DNA from 2 places in the Streptomyces sp. NPDC031379 genome. Region 1 is predicted to be linked to the other one. Evidence: riboswitches for the same ligand, from Rfam matches in the RefSeq annotation. Region 1 holds a riboswitch; the other holds the start of a gene.
What was found. A riboswitch is a leader RNA that binds a small molecule or an ion and turns the genes downstream of it on or off. The one in region 1 is predicted to bind glycine.
Positions count from the first base shown of each region.

Region 2: it holds a riboswitch for glycine, as region 1 does, so the genes downstream of both, gcvP (aminomethyl-transferring glycine dehydrogenase) here and gcvT (glycine cleavage system aminomethyltransferase GcvT) in region 1, are expected to answer to the same signal.

Region 1 is NZ_JBVIIT010000028.1:49,679-53,461, reverse strand. Features, by position in the region: gene ACZ5CW_RS33710 (enhanced serine sensitivity protein SseB) at 1-17, opposite strand, end outside; gene ACZ5CW_RS33705 (AAA family ATPase) at 91-771, opposite strand; glycine riboswitch at 951-1,043, shown strand; glycine riboswitch at 1,044-1,156, shown strand; gene gcvT (glycine cleavage system aminomethyltransferase GcvT) at 1,200-2,327, shown strand; gene gcvH (glycine cleavage system protein GcvH) at 2,445-2,822, shown strand; gene glyA (serine hydroxymethyltransferase) at 2,837-3,783, shown strand, end outside.
Region 2 is NZ_JBVIIT010000006.1:9,315-13,097, reverse strand. Features, by position in the region: gene gcvP (aminomethyl-transferring glycine dehydrogenase) at 1-1,654, opposite strand, end outside; glycine riboswitch at 1,829-1,923, opposite strand; gene ACZ5CW_RS10285 (PRC-barrel domain-containing protein) at 2,043-2,414, shown strand; gene ACZ5CW_RS10280 (DNA polymerase IV) at 2,571-3,783, opposite strand, start outside.

The DNA.
Region 1 (3,783 bases):
TCCGCCGGGAAGTCCATCTGCCTACCGCCTGCTGGGAACCATGCTGTGGCTCAAAAGGCTAGCGGGTGGCTGCGACAGTGCCCACGGGGATCAGCTGGAGAAGGCCATGCGGCGCAGGGTGTCCGCCGCGGCCCGGTCCAGCAGGACCGCCGAGCCGCAGCCCGCGGGCAGTTCGCCCCGCTCGACCGCGCCGAGCAGCCGGGCGGTCGTACGGCGGTGGCGGCGGAAGGCGTAGCGGGAGACGCCCCGGCCGCGCTCGCGCTGCCCCGCGCGGGCGGTCTCGGGTGTGACGTCGAGCAGCAGCAGATGCAGGGTGCCGCCGCGGCGGCGGGCCTCGCGGGCGAGCCAGGCGCGCACCCAGGTCTGGGTGCCGCAGTCGTGCACGACGACGCCCTCCTCGGTGCGCAGCGCGCGGCGCAGTCCGGTGTAGTGGGCGAGGCGGACCAGGGGGCGGTAGAGGGCGTACGGCAGGCCGCGGGGCACACGTGCCGCGAAGCGGTCGCGGGCGTCCTGGGAGTCGATGCGCCGGCCGGAGACCGCGCGGTGCATCAGCGTGGACTTGCCGCTGCCCGGCAGGCCGGTGACCACGACGACGTCACGGGGGTCGAAGACCAGGGCGCGGGGGCTGCGGCCGGCCCGGTCGCGCAGATCGCGGACGACCGGGGCGGGGCGCTCCGCGCAGCGCTCGCGGGCGGAGGCGGAGGGCTGCTTCGGCACCGCGACGCCGGTCGTGGTGGCGGGTGCGGCGGCGTACGCCGTGGTCCTCTTCACCGTGATCGTCCTCCCCTGTGGGCTCGGTCATACCCATGCCCGCTGTGTGTAAAGAGAAGGTAATGGCGGAGGGTCGGCGGTTCGGTGCGCGTACTGCCACAGGTCGGTTACAGAAGCGGACCCTGACGGGCGGGGGCCCGGCGTGCAATGATGTGCCCGCCAACTGCATACCGGCCGCTTGAATCCGCGCGGGAGAGTCCCCAGGTCACTGGGGCGCCGAAGGAGCAAGTCCCTCCCTTGAATCTCTCAGGCCCCGTTACCGCGCGGGCGAGGCACATCTGAAAAGCGGGTCGCTGTGACAGTGGCTCCACCCAAGGTGCAAGCCGTGATCGTCCCTGTGGCGGTCGTGGCGAACCTCTCAGGTTCCGATGACAGATGGGGAGGAACGTTCCTCGCCCCGTCCGTGTGCCTTGGGAGACGACCGACCGATGAGCAGTACCGAACCCACTGAGCTGCGCCACACCGCGCTGGACGCGCTGCATCGCTCGCTCGGTGCGACGATGACCGACTTCGCCGGCTGGGACATGCCCCTGCGCTACGGCTCCGAGCGCGACGAGCACCTCGCGGTGCGGACCAGGGCCGGTCTCTTCGACCTCTCGCACATGGGCGAGATCACCGTCACCGGCGCCGGGGCGGCCGCCCTCCTGAACTTCGCGCTGGTCGGCAACATCGCCTCCGTCGGCGTCGGCCGCGCCCGCTACACCATGATCTGCCAGGCCGACGGCGGCATCCTGGACGACCTGATCGTCTACCGCCTGGCCGAGACCGAGTACATGGTCGTGGCCAACGCCTCCAACGCCCAGGTGGTGCTGGACGCGCTGACCGAGCGGGCGGAGGGCTTCGACGCCGAGGTCCGCGACGACCGCGACGCCTACGCGCTGATCGCCGTGCAGGGCCCGGAGTCCCCCGGCATCCTGAAGTCCCTCACCGACGCCGACCTGGACGGCCTGAAGTACTACGCCGGCCTGCCCGGCACCGTCGCCGGTGTGCCCGCGCTGATCGCCCGTACCGGCTACACCGGCGAGGACGGCTTCGAGCTGTTCGTCAAGCCGGAGCACGCCGTGCAGCTGTGGCAGGCGCTGACCGAGGCGGGCGAGGGCGTCGGCCTGGTCCCGTGCGGCCTGTCCTGCCGGGACACGCTGCGCCTGGAGGCGGGCATGCCGCTGTACGGGCACGAGCTGACCACCTCGCTCACCCCCTTCGACGCCGGGCTCGGCCGGGTGGTCAAGTTCGAGAAGGAGGGCGACTTCGTGGGGCGCGAGGCGCTCACCGAGGCCGCCTCGCGGGCCGAGCAGAACCCGCCGCGGGTGCTCGTGGGCCTGGTCGCCGAGGGCCGTCGCGTCCCGCGCGCCGGGTACGCCGTCGTCGCGGGCGGCGCGGTGATCGGCGAGGTCACCTCCGGCGCCCCCTCCCCCACCCTGGGCAAGCCGATCGCCATCGCCTACGTCGACGCGGCGCACGCGGCGCCCGGCACCGAGGGCGTCGGCGTGGACATCCGGGGCAGCCACGAGCCGTACGAGGTCGTGGCACTGCCGTTCTACAAGCGCCAGAAGTAGACACTGGGCGCGGTACGTCCCGACGACGTGACCCTGCGCACATTCCCCCCTGCTCACGAGCAGCTTCAGCAGTCCCCCCTTCACCAGCACTCCCGCGCGTACAGGAGAATTCAGGCCATGAGCAACCCCCAGCAGCTGCGCTACAGCAAGGAGCACGAGTGGCTGTCGGCCGCCGAGGACGGCGTCTCGACGGTCGGCATCACGGAGCACGCGGCCAACGCGCTCGGCGATGTCGTCTTCGTCCAGCTCCCCGAGGTCGGTTCCACCGTGTCCGCGGGCGAGACCTGCGGTGAGCTGGAGTCGACCAAGTCGGTCTCCGACCTGTACTCGCCGGTCGCCGGTGAGGTCACCGAGGTCAACGAGGACGTCGTCAACGACCCGTCGCTGGTGAACTCCGCCCCCTTCGAGGGTGGCTGGCTGTTCAAGGTACGCGTGGCGGAGGAGCCGGGGGACCTGCTCTCCGCCGACGAGTACACCGCCTTTTCCGCCGGCTGAGGAGTCGTAGTCCTATGACCGTCCTGAACACGCCCCTGCACGAGCTGGACCCGGAGATCGCGGCCGCGGTCGACGCCGAGCTGAACCGCCAGCAGTCCACGCTGGAGATGATCGCGTCCGAGAACTTCGCGCCGCTCGCGGTGATGGAGGCGCAGGGCTCGGTCCTCACCAACAAGTACGCCGAGGGCTACCCGGGCCGCCGCTACTACGGCGGCTGCGAGCACGTCGACGTCGCCGAGCAGATCGCCATCGACCGGATCAAGGAGCTGTTCGGCGCCGAGTACGCCAACGTCCAGCCCCACTCCGGCGCCTCCGCCAACCAGGCGGCCCTGTTCGCCCTCGCCCAGCCCGGGGACACCATCCTCGGCCTGGACCTGGCGCACGGCGGCCACCTGACCCACGGGATGCGGCTGAACTTCTCCGGCAAGCAGTTCAACGTGGTCGCGTACCACGTGGACGCCGCGACCGGCCTGGTCGACATGGCCGAGGTCGAGAAGCTCGCCAAGGAGCACCGCCCCAAGGTGATCATCGCGGGCTGGTCGGCGTACCCGCGGCAGCTGGACTTCGCCGAGTTCCGCCGGATCGCCGACGAGGTCGAGGCGTACCTGTGGGTCGACATGGCGCACTTCGCGGGCCTGGTCGCCGCCGGTCTCCACCCGAACCCGGTGGAGCACGCGGACGTGGTCACCTCCACGACCCACAAGACCCTCGGCGGTCCGCGCGGCGGCATCATCCTCGCCAAGAAGGACTTCGCGAAGAAGCTGAACTCGTCCGTCTTCCCGGGCTTCCAGGGCGGTCCCCTGGAGCACGTGATCGCGGCCAAGGCGGTCTCCTTCAAGGTCGCGGCGAGCGAGGACTTCAAGGAGCGCCAGCGCCGTACGGTGGAGGGTGCGCGCATCCTCGCCGAGCGCCTGACGGCCCCCGACGCCCGCGAGGCCGGCGTGAACGTCCTCTCCGGCGG
Region 2 (3,783 bases), on a different contig from region 1:
CGCGGATGAGCGTGAGGTAGCCCTCGGCCTGCTCGGCGGGCGCGAAGGGGTGCAGCTGGCCGAACTCGGGCCAGGTGACCGGCTCCATCTCGGTGGTCGCGTTGAGCTTCATGGTGCAGGAGCCCAGCGGGATCATGCCGCGGTCGAGCGCGTAGTCGCGGTCGGCGAGCTTGCGCAGGTAGCGCAGCATCGCGGTCTCGGAGCGGTGCTCGTGGAAGACCGGGTGGGTCAGGTAGTCGTCGGTGCGCAGCAGGGCCTCGGGCAGGGCCTCCGCGGCGGCCGCGTCCAGCGCCTCGATGTCGCCCTCGACGCCGAAGGCGGTGAAGACGGCCTCCAGCTGGGCCCGGCCGGTGGTCTCGTCGCAAGCCATGGAGACGTGGTCGGCGTCGACCGGACGCAGGTTGACGCCGCCCGCGCGGGCGGCGGCGACGACCTCGGCGGCCTTGCCGGGCACGCGCGCGGTGACGGTGTCGAAGTAGGTGCCGTGGACGATCTCGACACCGCCGGCCCGCAGGCCCTCGGCGAGGATCGTGGCGTAGCGGTGGGTGCGGCGGGCGATGGTCCGCAGGCCCTCCGGACCGTGGTAGACCGCGTACATGCCGGCCATCACGGCGAGCAGCACCTGCGCGGTACAGATGTTGCTGGTGGCCTTCTCACGGCGGATGTGCTGCTCACGCGTCTGCAGCGCGAGCCGGTAGGCCTTGTGGCCGTCGGCGTCGACGGAGACACCCACGAGCCGGCCGGGCAGGCTGCGCGCGAACTTCTCCTGCACCGCCATGTAGCCGGCGTGCGGCCCGCCGAAGCCCATCGGCACGCCGAAGCGCTGGGTGGTGCCGACGGCGATGTCCGCGCCCAGCTCGCCCGGCGAGGTCAGCAGGGTCAGTGCGAGCAGGTCGGCGGCGACGGTGACGAGGGCGCCCAGCTCGTGCGCCTGGTCGATGACCGGCTTGATGTCCCGTACGGCACCGGAGGCGCCCGGGTACTGGATCAGCACGCCGTTGATCTCGCGTGCGGCGATCTCGGCCGGGATGCCGTCGCTGAGGTCGGCGACGACGACCTCCACGCCGGTCGGTTCGGCGCGGGTCTCGATGACGGCGATGGTCTGCGGCAGCGCGTCCGCGTCGACCAGGAACAGGCCCTTCTTGTTCTTGCCCATGCGCCGGGACAGCGCCATCGCCTCGGCGGCGGCCGTGCCCTCGTCCAGCAGGGAGGCACCGGAGGTGGGCAGTCCGGTCAGCTCGGCGACCACGGTCTGGAAGTTCAGCAGGGCCTCCAGGCGGCCCTGGGAGATCTCCGGCTGGTACGGCGTGTAGGCCGTGTACCAGGCCGGGTTCTCCATGACGTTGCGCAGGATGACCGGCGGGGTGAACGTCCCGTAGTACCCCAGCCCGATCATGGAACCGAGAACCTGGTTGCGATCGGCGAGCGAGCGCAGCTCGGCGAGCACCTCTGCCTCGGTGCGGGCGCCCGGCAGGTCCAGGGCGTCGGCGTTCTTGATCACGTCCGGGACGGCGGCGGCGGTCAGCTCGTCGAGGGAGCCGTAGCCGATGTGCGCGAGCATCTTGGCCCGCGCTTCCTGGTCGGGTCCGATGTGGCGCTGCTCGAAGGGGATGCCCTGCTCGAGTTCGGAGAGCGGAGTGCGATGGGCGGTCATTGCGGAGGCCTCCTGGTCTGACGCGACCTTCGAGGGGCACCCCGGTACGGATACCCCGACGGCCTCCCCCTCTGTCATCTCAACCTGAGAGCTTCACCGGGCGCCCGAGGGACCCGGCTTTCACCGTCGGTGAGAGCGGACGCCGTCGACACCCGCTCTGCTTTCCAGAGTGACCTCGTCCGTGCGGTACGTGTGCCTGAGAGATTCCGGGGAGGATTTGCTCCTTCGGCGCCTCCGAGATGATCGGAGGACTCTCCCGCATGGGGTCAGCAGCCGCTGTCAGCCTACCAGCGAGGTCAACGCCTGAGCCTTCGAGTGGCCGCCTCCCTGATTGTGCTCTTTTGTAGTGCTTACGGATGAGTTGCGACCACGTGGAGGGAGAGGGACCGTGCAGACCGACATCGATCCGCGCAACCTGATCGGCCGCAAGGCGTTCGACCGCACTGGCACCAAGATCGGCACCATCGACGAGGTGTATCTCGACGACGCGACCGGCGTGCCCGAGTGGGCGGCCATACGTACCGGCCTGTTCTCCCGGGACGCCTTCGTCCCGCTGGAGCCGAGCGAACTGATCGACGGCGCCCTCCGGGTCCCCTTCGACCGTGCCCTCATCAAGGACGCCCCCGACTTCGGCGTGGGCCGCCACCTCTCCCCCGAGCAGGAACTCCAGCTCTATCACCACTACGGCCTCGACCTCGCCCCGCCTCCCCCGTTCCCCGACCACGACTTCGGCAGACTGGCAGGCACGGAGGAATCCTGACCCACCCCCGCCGGACCGCCCCGCACCCACCGAACCACCTCGGGTCCGGGGCGGAGCCGCGTGTCAGCCACCGCTCGACCGACCGAGCCCCTGACAAACCCCTGCACCGCCCCGCCTCCACCGAATCCGACTCGAGGTCCGGGGCGGAGCCGCGCGTCAGTCGGCACTCGGCGGACCGAGTCGGACGGGTGGGCGGGCGAGATCCGCCACCAAGGGCAACGGCTCCGCCGGCTCCAGCGCAGGATCGTCGACGAGAAACGTCCGCACCCGCCCCGGCAAGGACTGCGGCGTCTCGAACCGCACGGTGACCCGCCCCACCCCGCTCCCCTGCACCCACCCGGGTCCCCACTCAGCGTGCCGCACGTCCTGCCCGGCCCGCCACTGCCGCTCGGCGGGCTCCGGGTCCCGCTCCACGGCCTCGGGCGGCGCGCCCTCCTCCGGCGGCGCCTCCCCGGCGGCGGCCCGCTCACCCGCCGCCTGCGCGAACAGGTCCTCCTGGGTGTAGTCGGCGAGTCCGGTGACCCCCACACCGAGCAGCCGCACCCCGCCCGTGGTGTCCACGGAGTCCAGCAGCCGCGCGGCCGCCTCCTGGACGACCGCCGGATCGTCCGTGGGCCCCCGGAGCGTCTCGGAGCGGGTGAGGGTCGAGAAGTCGTACCGCCGCACCTTCAGCACGATGGTCCGCCCCGACAGCCCGGCGCCGCGCAGCCGCCGCACGCACCGGTCGGCGAGCCGCCGCACCTCGAGACCGACCCGCAGCCGGTCGTGGATGTCCACGTCGTAGGTGTCCTCGACCGACACCGACTTCGTCTCCCGCTCGGCCACCACCGGCCGCTCGTCGTGGGCCAGTGCCATGGCGTACAACGCGTGCCCGTGCGCCTTGCCGAGCAGCCGCACGAGTTCGTCCTCGCCCGCCTCGGCCAACTCCTCCACCGTGGTGATCCCGGCCCGCCGCAGATGGTCCCCCGTGGCCGGCCCGACCCCCGGCAGGGTCCGCACCGACATCGGCCCGAGCAGCTCCCGCTCGGTCCCCGGCTCGATGAGCACCAGACCGTCCGGCTTGGCCTGCTCGGAGGCGATCTTCGCGAGCATCTTGGAGGCGGCGAGCCCCACCGATCCGGTGAGTCCCGTGGCCGCCCGGATGTCCGCGCGCAGCCTCACCCCGGCCAGCCGCGCCGACTCCTCGTCCCAGGCTGCTTCCGCCGCCTCCAGATCCACGAACGCCTCGTCCAGGCTGAGCGGCTCGACCAGCGGCGACAGCTCCCGCAGCATTGCCATCACCTGCTCGCTGATCGACCGGTACAGGGCAAATCGCGGCACCAGATACGCGGCATTGGGTGCCAGCCGGCGCGCCTGGGCCATGGGCATC